DNA from 3 places in the Streptococcus sp. ZY19097 genome. Region 1 is predicted to be linked to each of the others. Evidence: predicted binding sites of a transcription regulator. Region 1 holds the regulator's gene; each other region holds the start of a gene.
The links. Region 1 encodes CtsR, which represses protease genes until heat stress. Its sites were predicted from a motif close to TTGGTCAAAAAAGGTCAAANA; they were not measured.
Positions count from the first base shown of each region.

Region 2: ABZ559_RS09805 (ATP-dependent Clp protease ATP-binding subunit) is a predicted target of CtsR. The motif match lies at 1,556-1,576, and genes of this name have one in related genera.
Region 3: ABZ559_RS05670 (ATP-dependent Clp protease ATP-binding subunit) is a predicted target of CtsR. The motif match lies at 2,143-2,163, and genes of this name have one in related genera.

Region 1 is NZ_CP160400.1:522,405-526,506, reverse strand. It holds gene ABZ559_RS02690 (ATP-dependent Clp protease ATP-binding subunit) at 1-1,266, opposite strand, end outside; gene ABZ559_RS02685 (CtsR family transcriptional regulator) at 1,266-1,727, opposite strand; gene ABZ559_RS02680 (small multi-drug export protein) at 1,902-2,372, shown strand; gene ABZ559_RS02675 (arsenate reductase family protein) at 3,390-3,755, opposite strand; gene ABZ559_RS02670 (methylated-DNA--[protein]-cysteine S-methyltransferase) at 3,752-4,102, opposite strand, start outside.
Region 2 is NZ_CP160400.1:1,972,178-1,976,279, forward strand. It holds gene ABZ559_RS09790 (restriction endonuclease subunit S) at 1-133, opposite strand, end outside; ribosomal protein L10 leader region at 212-346, shown strand; gene rplJ (50S ribosomal protein L10) at 375-878, shown strand; gene rplL (50S ribosomal protein L7/L12) at 950-1,318, shown strand; gene ABZ559_RS09805 (ATP-dependent Clp protease ATP-binding subunit) at 1,741-3,855, shown strand.
Region 3 is NZ_CP160400.1:1,101,558-1,105,659, reverse strand. It holds gene ABZ559_RS05685 (amino acid ABC transporter permease) at 1-457, opposite strand, end outside; gene ABZ559_RS05680 (DUF1797 family protein) at 677-907, opposite strand; gene argF (ornithine carbamoyltransferase) at 972-1,952, opposite strand; gene ABZ559_RS05670 (ATP-dependent Clp protease ATP-binding subunit) at 2,204-4,102, shown strand, end outside.

The sequences.
Region 1 (4,102 bases):
GGCTGAATCCGGCAAATGTTTGCTGGTCAAATAACGGTGAGCTGCCTTAACTGCTGTCAGAACAGTAGCATCTGAAATGCTTACATTGTGGTAATCTTCATAGGATTTTTTTAGGCCTAACAAAATTTGATAGGCATCATCAAGGCTCGGTTCCTCAACCAAAATTTTAGCAAAACGGCGTGACAATGCAGCATCTTTTTCAATATGTTTCTGATATTCTTCCTGTGTCGTTGCACCTACCATATGTAGTGTTCCACGTGCCAAAGCTGGCTTCAAGATATTTGCCGCATCTAGGGTGCTATCAATCCCTGAACCAGATCCCATAATGGTATGCAGTTCATCAATGAAAAGAATGATATGCCCATCTTCCTCTATATCGGCGATGATTCGATTCATGCGTTCTTCAAAATCCCCACGGAAGCGCGTTCCAGCTACTACGCTCATCATGTCAAGTTCCAAAACTTTCATACCTTGCAACTCATAAGGTATTGTTCCATTGACGATACGTTGGGCTAGGCCGTAAGCAAGTGCAGTCTTCCCAACCCCAGAATCTCCCACCAAAACAGGATTATTCTTAGTTTTACGACTAAGGACTTGAACCATACGGGAAATTTCTTTGTCCCGTCCAATAACTGGTTCTAACTTACCTTGACGCGCCAGATCAGTCAAATCTCGGGTAAATTCTGACAAGTCTCCGACAGTTGTAGGAGGTTTCATCATATCAGAAAAAGCAGCTCCACTTTTGGCTTTTTTAGGTTTACGTAGATCATGAATGGCCTTGATATTTTCTTTAGTAAAACCAGCATTACGCTCCAAAGTCTTTCGTAAATCAAGCAAACGCACAGAGTCCCCGTCTTCTTTAGCTTTAAATCCAGCCAACTCTAAAATACGACTAGCCAACAAGTCCAAGTCAAGTAACATGGCAAAAAGTACATGTTCTGTCCCAACATCTTTACTTCCCGTCACCTCTGCAATAGCTTGAGCAAATTGAAGCACCTTTTTCATGGCATGTGACTGTTCTAAAAATTGGACAGTCTCTGCAGTATCAGACGGTGTTTTACCAATTGCTAAAATCACGGCCGCTTCATACTCCTCAAAAGGAATACGATTCTCATACTCAGCAAAAGTTAGACCTGCAATAGAATCATGAAGGGCAACCATTGCCAACAAAAGATGCCAACTTTCTAAATAACTGCTATCGTAGCGAGCTGCTTGAAATTGCGCAAGTTTAAAAACTTCTTGCATCTTAAATGAATATTCAGTCATTAACGAAATCCTTTTCTATCTAATCTATATAAAATTCTGCGAAGCATACGCGCACGAATACGCGGCGCATCTTGCCCCAAAACATCATCTGAAGCTGTAGCTAAAATCAGGTTTCCTTCACATTCACTGATGATTTTCTCATCAAAAAGCATCTGGATAATATCCGTGAAAACCTGCTCTGAAATCTGATCACCTATGGTAGTCATCAAACTGCCTAATAAATGATGTTGATCAGAAAAGCTAACTTTAGCGATACGAATGTAGCCTCCACCGCCTCGTTTGCTCTCCACGACATAGCCGCGACTTTCTGTAAAACGTGTTTTAATTACATAATTAATCTGACTCGGAACAACTTGAAAGGTATCTGCCAAATGCGATCGCTTAATTTCGGCAATGCCCGATTGGGACAATAATTGTTTGATGTATTCTTCAATACTATCCGATGTATTTTTAGTAACCATTAGCTTACTCCTTCCCAGCCATTTTGACTATAACTGACCTTATTATATCAGAATTTCAGACTTTTTTAAACAAAAGAGTTCTCCTCAGATGAATCATAAAACGATTTTAGTTGAGTTTCTTTTCAAGTTAGGATAAAATGGAGATTGAACTAAAAGAAAGGTTTATCTAATCTAATGAATTATCTCATCACATTTTTAATCTCCATGGTGCCGCTAGTTGAGTTGCGGGGAGCCGTTCCCTACGCTATTGCGACAGGTATCCCCATGTGGCAGGCATTACTCATCGGAGTGATTGGCAATATGCTTCCTGTACCAATTATTTTCTTTTTTGCTCGCAAAGTCTTGGAATGGGGGGTAGACAAACCCTATATAGGCGGTTTCTTCACATGGTGTCTAAAAAAAGGACATAGTGGTGGTCAAAAATTAGAAAAGACTGCTGGTGAAAAGGGGATTTTCTGGGCTCTTCTCCTCTTCGTTGGTATCCCATTGCCAGGTACTGGTGCATGGACAGGAACTCTAGCAGCTTCTATCCTTGACTGGAAATTCAAACCAAGTGTTATCGCTGTAATGTTAGGGGTTATCCTTGCAGGACTCATCATGGGAACACTTTCAATGATTTTTGGTCTTAATACCTTTGCTCATTAAGTTTTATCAATGGCAGAGCAACATAAGGTTTTGCAAAATCAAGTAGGATCTAGTTATCTTTCCATCCTTTCTCACATCACATACTGGCTATTTGCTATGGACAGGTATAAGTGGTTTTACACAAACTTTACTTTTTCTATCGAAAATCAAAAATGAAAACACTGGAAACGATCACAGATGATTATTTCCAGTGTTTTTATAGTTTGCTTTTAGTACAAGGCAACGAGCTGCAGGTTGCTAGAACAGCCTCTAGGCTGTTCTAGGTTGGAAATAAGACACGCGAAGCAAGTCACTTTCGTAAAGTACGGCAAAGTGAGTTCAAACAATCCAGTGGAGTGTTTGAAGTTGGAAATAAGGAAACGGAGTTTCCTCTTACATCGAAGTAATAAAAGATAAACTAATTGACTATAATTTACCCTTTTAGGTTATTTTCTCTTACTTCATGTATTCTCTTTTCCCGACTCCAATAGACTCTGTAAGCCCGGCCACTGCATAAAGAGATAAAAGCCATTACTTTTTTCACCAGTAAAGCTAATAAGGTAAATAGATAGTTCACCAGAGCAGTTGTTCCTCGTTTATGAACGACTACCACTTTTTCCTTTCCATATTTTCCTCGTACTAAAAACACCCCAAAACTGCATTAGTCATGATTTTGTCTGTCCCAAAAGTAGCTCCAAAGCTTTCCTAAGCGAAACAAACGCCAAGAAAAATAGACTAATAGCGTTAGGAAAAAAACTGCCAAAGGAATAAAGAACCCTTCTCGTCCATGATGATAAAAATAAAGGTTAACACAGCCGTATAGACAAAAGATAAAAAAGACGATAAAAGCTAGTGTTGTCATATAGGACAAAAAATATATCACCTTTTTATACAAATTTCTGAACCTTGAATTGTTGTAGTTGTGTCTTCCTTGATAAACTTTGTCTTTTTTTACTTCAAATATCCACTTATCTGATTCATAAAAAATAATAAAGATCAACAGTCCTAAAAGAATACATCCAAGCCATGAAGTCATTCTCAGTCCTTCGTTAAGTTCAAAGCTTCATAAGGCGTTCGATAGCCAATTTGCAAAACCTTGCCATCCTTGATGAGTATAGGCCGTTTGATGAGCATACCATCTGCAGCTAATAGTGCCAAAGCCTCATCCACGGTCATTTGTCCAAATTTATCTTTGAGCCCTAAAGCTCGATAGGACTGACCACTTGTATTGAAGTATTTTTTCAAATCCAAACCTGAATTTTCCAAGAGATTGCGCAAGAGTTTAACTTGAGGTGGGTTAGTCTTTATATTAACAGACTCAAAGGGTACTCCCAAAGTTTCCAACTCTGCCTTTGCCTTCTTACAAGTGCTACAAGTAGGGTATTCATAAAAAATATAGGTCATTTCTTTACTCCTTTTTCATAGTCTAAAAGCCAACATTTTCGCTCCAGACCGCCAGCGTAACCCGTCAGTTGTCCTTGACTGCCAAGCACGCGGTGGCAGGGGATGAAAATGCTCAGAGGATTTTTACCAACCGCACCGCCAACAGCTTGTGCCGACTTGCAGGCGAGTTGTGCCGCTATTTGCCCATAAGTGATGGTTTGACCGCTGGGGACACGAGTTAATAATGTCCAAACCTTTTTCTGAAAGGCCGTGCCCTGTGGCGACAAGGGAGGACCGCTCTGCGACTTTCGTCCCGCAAAATAGGCATCCAGCCAAACTTGCGCTGCTGTCAAAATCGGACTCGGCTG
Region 2 (4,102 bases), 1.1 Mb from region 1:
GGAATAGAAAATCTTCTAAAAATATTTTGGGAATCCTTTGTTGTCCAACAACACCAGTAAAATTATCACACTTAAACTTACATTTTCTTATTATTAGTAATGTATTCGCAGAGTTTATGTCTTTAAACGGCAACCATCCAAAGAAAATACTAGATTACAAATTTTGAGAAAAATTATTGACATAAGGATGAAAATAGGTTAAACTACTAAATGGTTCTGTGTGAACTGACCTAAGACAGCAGGGGAGCGGTGCTCATAAGATTCCTGCCGAGGCACAAAACGTCATTATGAAATAACGTCTTTGTACTTTCGTGTCTAGGTTTAGGTGCGATTTTTTTGTGCCTAGCCCAAAAATAAAAACGGAGGTAAAACTAATGAGTGAAGCAATTATTGCTAAAAAAGCTGAACAAGTTGAGCTCGTTGCTGAAAAAATGAAGGCAGCTGCAAGTATCGTCGTTGTTGATTCACGTGGTCTTACAGTTGAGCAAGATACAAATCTTCGTCGTTCACTTCGTGAAAGCGGTGTTGAGTTCAAAGTTATCAAAAACTCAATCTTGACTCGTGCAGCTGAAAAAGCAGGTCTTGACGATTTGAAAGAATTATTTGTAGGCCCATCTGCAGTAGCATTTTCTAACGAAGATGTTATCGCACCAGCAAAAGTTCTTAGTGACTTTGCAAAAGATGCAGAAGCTCTTGAAATTAAAGGTGGTTCAGTAGACGGTAAATTCACTTCTGTTGAAGAAATTAACGCTCTTGCTAAATTGCCAAACAAAGAAGGTATGCTTTCTATGCTCCTTTCTGTACTTCAAGCGCCAGTTCGCAACGTTGCATATGCTGTCAAAGCTGTTGCAGAAAGCAAAGAAGAAGGCGCAGCTTAATGCGTCAGCCCGTAGCAGCTTAATGCTATCTTATTTAAACCTAATTTAAAACATATTTGGAGGAAATTACAATGGCATTGAACATTGAAAACATTATTGCTGAAATTAAAGAAGCTTCAATCCTTGAATTGAACGACCTTGTAAAAGCTATCGAAGAAGAATTTGGTGTAACTGCAGCTGCTCCTGTAGCTGTAGCTGGTGCAGCAGGCGGAGAAGAAGCTGCTGCTAAAGATTCATTCGACGTTGAATTGACTGCAGCTGGCGACAAAAAAGTTGGCGTTATCAAAGTTGTTCGTGAAATCACAGGTCTTGGTCTTAAAGAAGCTAAAGCTCTTGTTGATGGTGCACCAGAAGTTATCAAAGAAGGTGCATCTGCAGCTGAAGCTGAAGAAATCAAAGCTAAACTTGAAGAAGCTGGAGCTTCTGTTACTCTTAAATAATAGAGCGACTACTCAATTAGCCTAAAAACATTCTGAAACCGCTATTCTTAGGAATAGCGGTTTTTATTTTTGTCGGCAGATTTCAACAAGTCCAAGTTAGCCATCGTTTACACTTCTCAAAGTAATCTCCTTATTACTGAGTTTAACATTAAAGACATCTACCTTATTCACTACTATTAGCTTATGATAATTTACATCAAACCGATTCTTAATTATTTTTTAAAATTTTCTCATTTTGTATTGACCTTCACTGACCAAAGGTGTATAATATCATCAGAAGATGGTTAGGAAAACCAATACAATCACCTTAAATACGACCTCTCTACCCATTTGTATAGACTAAGGTGTTTGTTCTTCAACGACATATAAATCAGATTATAATACTACTTGTGATCTATTTTTAGAAAAAGAGGTAACTAATTATGGCTAACAACAACTTTTATGGAAGAGATCCTTTTGGAAATATGGACGACATTTTCAACCAACTCATGGGAAATATGGGAGGCTACAATTCCGAAAACAAACGTTATTTGATTAACGGACGTGAAGTCACCCCTGAAGAATTTGCTCAATATCGTCAAACTGGTAAATTACCAGGTAATCCAGATATGCAACAAGCATCTGCTGCTACTGCTCCTAAAGAAGATGGTATTTTGGCAAAACTTGGTACCAACTTGACCGAACAAGCACGCCAAAATGAACTTGACCCAGTCATTGGACGCAACAAAGAAATCCAAGAAACTGCTGAAATCTTATCACGCCGTACGAAGAACAATCCTGTTCTTGTCGGTGATGCAGGAGTTGGTAAAACTGCTGTGGTTGAAGGTTTGGCACAAGCTATTGTCAATGGCGACGTGCCTGCGACGATTAAAAATAAAGAAATCATTTCAATTGATATTTCAGGGCTTGAAGCGGGTACGCAATACCGCGGTAGCTTTGAAGAAAATATTCAAAATTTGGTTAAGGAAGTCAAAGATGCAGGTAATATCATCCTCTTCTTTGATGAAATTCATCAAATTTTAGGTGCTGGCTCAACCGGTGGTGACTCTGGTTCCAAAGGCTTGGCTGACATTCTTAAACCTGCCCTTTCGCGTGGTGAATTAACTGTGATTGGTGCGACTACACAAGACGAATATCGTAACACCATTTTGAAAAATGCTGCGCTAGCACGTCGTTTCAATGAAGTTAAGGTTAATGCACCATCTGCACAGGACAGTTTTAATATCCTCATGGGTATTCGTGATTTGTACGAAAAGCACCACAACGTCATTTTGCCGGATGATGTCTTGAAAGCAGCTGTTGATTTCTCTATCCAATATATTCCACAACGTAGCTTGCCAGACAAGGCTATTGATTTAATTGACATGACTGCTGCTCACTTAGCAGCTCAAAATAAGGTCACTGACATTAAGACTTTGGAAAAGGAAATTGCTGATCAAAAAGCTAAACAAGAGGCCGCTGCTGCTAAAGAGGATTACGAGACTGCACTCAATGCCAAAGTACGGATTGAAGAACTACAAAAACAAATTGATAACCACACAGAGGGTCAAAAAGTAACTGCTACGGTCAATGACGTGGCAGAATCCGTTGAACGTTTAACTGGTGTGCCTGTTTCCAATATGGGCGCAAGCGACATTGAGCGTTTGAAAGAAATGGCTAGTCGTTTAAAGGGTAAAGTCATCGGTCAAAACGAAGCTGTTGAAGCAGTGTCACGCGCCATCCGTCGTAACCGTGCTGGTTTTGATGAGGGTAACCGCCCAATCGGTAGCTTTCTTTTCGTGGGTCCAACAGGAGTTGGTAAGACCGAATTGGCTAAACAATTAGCACTTGATATGTTTGGTTCCAAAGATTCTATCATTCGTCTGGATATGTCGGAATACAGCGACCGCACTGCCGTTTCTAAATTAATTGGTACTACCGCTGGTTATGTTGGCTACGATGATAATAACAATACTCTTACAGAACGTGTTCGCCGCAACCCTTACTCTATCGTGCTTTTAGATGAAATTGAAAAGGCAGACCCACAAGTCATCACCCTCCTTCTTCAAGTTTTGGATGATGGTCGTCTAACCGATGGTCAAGGTAACACGATTAACTTCAAAAATACGGTTATCATTGCTACATCTAATGCTGGATTTGGTAACGAAGCTTTAACTGGTCAAGATGATAAGGATAAGAAAATCATGGATCGTATCGCTCCTTACTTCCGTCCAGAATTTCTCAATCGTTTCAACGGTATCATCGAATTCTCTCATTTGACTAAGGAAGACTTGAATGAAATTGTCGACCTGATGTTAGATGAAGTCAGCAAGACAATTGCTAAGAAAGGTATTGATCTTGAAGTCACAGACGCTGCCAAAGCTCACTTGATTGAACTAGGGTATGATGAAGCGATGGGGGTTCGTCCACTGCGTCGTGTTATCGAACAAGAAATTCGCGATAAAATCACTGACTTCTATCTTGATCACACAGATGTTAAACATCTTAAAGCTGATATTACAGACAATGTCATGGTTATTTCTGAAAAGCAAAATTAATATATACACAGTAGAATTGATGCTTATCAGAACTTGACAACAAAACAATTTCCCTTAATGATACAAAAAAACTGATTCTCAGATGAGTATCAGTTTTTTTAGATTTTAATTATTGCTACACAAATTGGTATAAAGGGATAAAAAGGTGACACCACTGACATATCATTTTGATTTTCTAAAACCATCAAATGATGTCAACTCTAATCACTTGTCCCCTTCTTAGTTGAAGCGATAAGATTTGCTTAGC
Region 3 (4,102 bases), 580 kb from region 1:
TATTTTTCAGAGCTTGAGGTAAAATGACATAGCGCATAGCATTAACTGGACGAATTCCCAATGAATAAGCAGCTTCAAGTTGACCTTTTGGAACAGCTTCAATCCCAGCTCTGACAATTTCAGAAATATAAGCTCCGCTATTGAGCGAAATAATAATAATCCCTGGCAGTAATCGTGAAAAATCAAGATCAAGAACACCAAAACCAATAGTCGGAGCATTATTAAAATGCATCCAAGCAAAGGCAATCATAATTTGTACGACCATAGGTGTTCCACGAAAGACCCAGACGTAAAAACTAACAATCCAGTCTAAAACTTTGATATTGCTACGTTTAATCAAAGCAACTAATACTCCCAGAATGGTACCAAAGAAAACGACACAAGCCGAAATCATGACGGTTACGACGACACCGTAATTGAAATAAGACCAATAAGTTGGTAAAAATGAAAAATTCATAGTTATCTTAACTCCTCACGCTAGTAATTCAGCTAATTATAACACATTTTGCATAAAAATACCAACAGCCTTTTCTCAAAACCAAAAGAAAAAAAGCCAAACATGATGATCAGCTTTTCTTACGAGATTTTTAGACATTGCGACTAGCTATCCACTGCTATCTATGAAAAGATTATGCTACTAGATAATAGTCGGCAACACACTATTTCTCCGACCTCTTTAATAAAGCAAGTCGTAGATTTCCATTGCGATAAGGTCAATGCTATCAAATGAGTATGATTCACGAGCTTCAACGTCACGCAAAGTAAAGACAGGCCCATTATCTGGGTCATTACTGAAAGAAACTTCGGCAACCACAACACCATCTCGTTCAAAATTACGTTTAAGATTGCTAGCATCAGTCGTCATCAACTCCAGACGATTGATAATTCTCACCAAATGTGATTCCATATTATTCTCCTATTCGTTTTTTGTCTCCTCTATTTTAACACAATGCGGACTATTCGTCATCAGTTTAGAGAGATTTTAACGAATTATACATAATTGCCTTGATGGAATGCATGCGATTTTCAGCTTCTTGAAAAATAATAGAACTGTATTTTTGAAAAACTTCGTCAGTGATTTCCAGTTCAGCCAAACCATATTTAGCATAGATTTCTTGACCAATCTCAGTGTTAAGGTCATGGAAAGCCGGCAAGCAGTGCATGACAATGACATTTGGATTTTCAGTCTTAGCCAGCAGGTCAGCATTGATTTGATAAGGCAGTAGCAAGTCAATCCTTTCCTTGAAATCCACATCTTCTCCCATAGATACCCAAACATCAGTATAGAGCATATCAACTCCCTTAATTTCATTGATATCATCCGTAACAGTTAATTTAGCTCCTGCGTTGTGCTGCTCTGCCATTGCCACAATCTCAACCTCAGGCTGCAAATCAGTTGGTGCGATAATCTTAACGTTGACGCCCAAGATAGCTGAGGTTACTAAAAGAGAATTTGCCATGTTATTGCGACCATCACCGACATAAGCAATGGTCAAACCTTCCACCTTTCCAAAAACTTCTTTCAAAGTCATAAAATCTGCAATCATCTGTGTGGGGTGCCAAGTGTCGGTCAGTCCATTCCAAACAGGTACTCCAGCGTACTCAGCCAAGGTTTCCACATCCTCTTGCTTGAAACCTCGGTACTCAATCCCATCAAACATGGAACCCAAAACCTTAGCTGTGTCAACAACCGATTCTTTCTTCCCTAGCTGAATTTCGCCAGCACCAAGATAAGTCACATTCATTCCTAAGTCTTGCCCCGCAACTGTGAAGGCAGAACGTGTTCTTGTTGAGGCCTTTTCAAAAATTAAAGCGATATTTAAACCATCTAAATATTTATGCGAAATTTTTGCATTTTTGAGTTCCTTAAATTTCAATCCTAGATCAATTAATGCTTCTAGTTCTTCTTTGCTAAAATCAATTTCTTTTAAAAACGACCGATTTTTTACCATACTGTTACTCCTATACCGTGTAATAATATAATTTATTTTAGCATAATTATTCATTATGTCAAGAAAATTCTCCGAAACATTCACAAAAAATGTATTTTTAATGACTTTTAGCACTCCTATGGTGTAAGTGCTAAAAATCATAATCTTTTTACTTGATTTCTATATTCCTAGTGCTATAATAGAAGCATAAAGTTTGACTATATCTGACCAAACATCAAAAAGTCAGCTAATCACGAAAGGGGGATGCAGTTATGCTCTGCCAAAATTGTAACTTAAACGAATCAACCATACATCTCTATACTAATGTCAACGGACATCAAAAACAGATTGATCTTTGTCAAAACTGTTATCAAATTATGAAAACAGACCCAAATAATGCTATTTTGGGTGGTCTTGGCAATGGCTCACAAACCTCTTCCGAGCAAGCTCAAGCAGGGGGAATCAATCCTTTCTTTGATGATTTTTTCAACGATCTTAATAATTTCCGCGCTTTTAACGGTCAAGACTTACCAAATACACCACCAACTCAATCTGGAGGCAATTTCGGAGGAAATGGCGGAGCAGGTAATAACCATCGACCAAATGGACCTCGCCCGCAACAAGTACCCCAACAACCAAAAGGCCTACTAGAGGAATTTGGCATTAACGTTACTGATATTGCTCGCCGTGGTGACATTGACCCTGTTATAGGACGCGATTCCGAAATTATTCGTGTCATTGAAATTCTCAACCGACGTACTAAGAACAACCCAGTTCTCATCGGTGAACCTGGTGTTGGTAAAACTGCTGTTGTTGAAGGCCTCGCTCAGAAAATTGTTGATGGCAATGTTCCACAAAAACTCCAAGGCAAACAAGTTATTCGTCTTGATGTGGTTAGTCTTGTCCAAGGTACTGGCATTCGCGGGCAATTTGAAGAACGTATGCAAAAGCTGATGGAAGAAATTCGTAACCGTAAGGATGTTATTCTCTTCATTGACGAAATTCACGAAATTGTCGGTGCTGGCTCTGCTGGCGATGGTAATATGGATGCAGGAAATATCCTCAAACCAGCTTTGGCACGTGGTGAACTTCAATTGGTTGGAGCGACAACCCTCAACGAATACCGTATTATTGAAAAAGATGCTGCGCTAGAGCGCCGTATGCAGCCAGTTAAGGTTGATGAACCTTCTGTTGAAGAAACCATCACCATCCTACGTGGCATTCAAAAAAAATACGAAGATTACCACCATGTCAAATACAGTGACGATGCCATTGAGGCTGCCGCTGTCTTATCAAACCGCTACATTCAAGACCGCTTCTTGCCGGACAAAGCTATTGATCTTCTTGATGAAGCTGGTTCTAAGATGAATTTGACTCTCAACTTCGTTGACCCTAAAGATATTGACAAGCGCCTAATTGAAGCTGAAAATCTCAAAACGCAAGCCACACGTGACGAAGACTACGAACGCGCAGCTTATTTCCGCGACCAAATCGCCAAATATAAGGAAATGCAAAAACAAACCATCAATGAGCAAGATATACCTGTCATTACAGAAAAGACTATCGAAGCTATCATCGAAGAAAAAACCAACATTCCTGTCGGTGATTTGAAGGAAAAAGAACAATCACAACTGATTAACCTAGCTACTGATTTGAAAGCTCATGTCATCGGTCAAGATGATGCAGTTGATAAAATCGCCAAAGCTATCCGTCGCAATCGTGTCGGACTTGGTACACCAAACCGCCCAATCGGATCTTTCCTCTTTGTTGGTCCAACTGGTGTTGGTAAGACAGAATTGTCTAAGCAACTGGCTATTGAACTCTTTGGTTCTGCCGATAGCATGATTCGCTTTGACATGTCAGAATACATGGAGAAACATGCTGTTGCTAAATTAGTCGGAGCACCTCCAGGATATGTCGGCTACGAAGAGGCTGGACAATTGACTGAAAAGGTTCGCCGCAATCCCTATTCACTTATCTTGCTAGACGAAGTAGAGAAAGCTCACCCTGATGTCATGCACATGTTCCTCCAAGTTCTTGATGATGGTCGATTAACCGACGGGCAAGGCCGTACTGTCAGCTTTAAGGACACCATCATTATCATGACATCTAATGCTGGTACTGGCAAGATTGAAGCAAGTGTCGGATTTGGAGCTGCTCGTGAAGGGCGT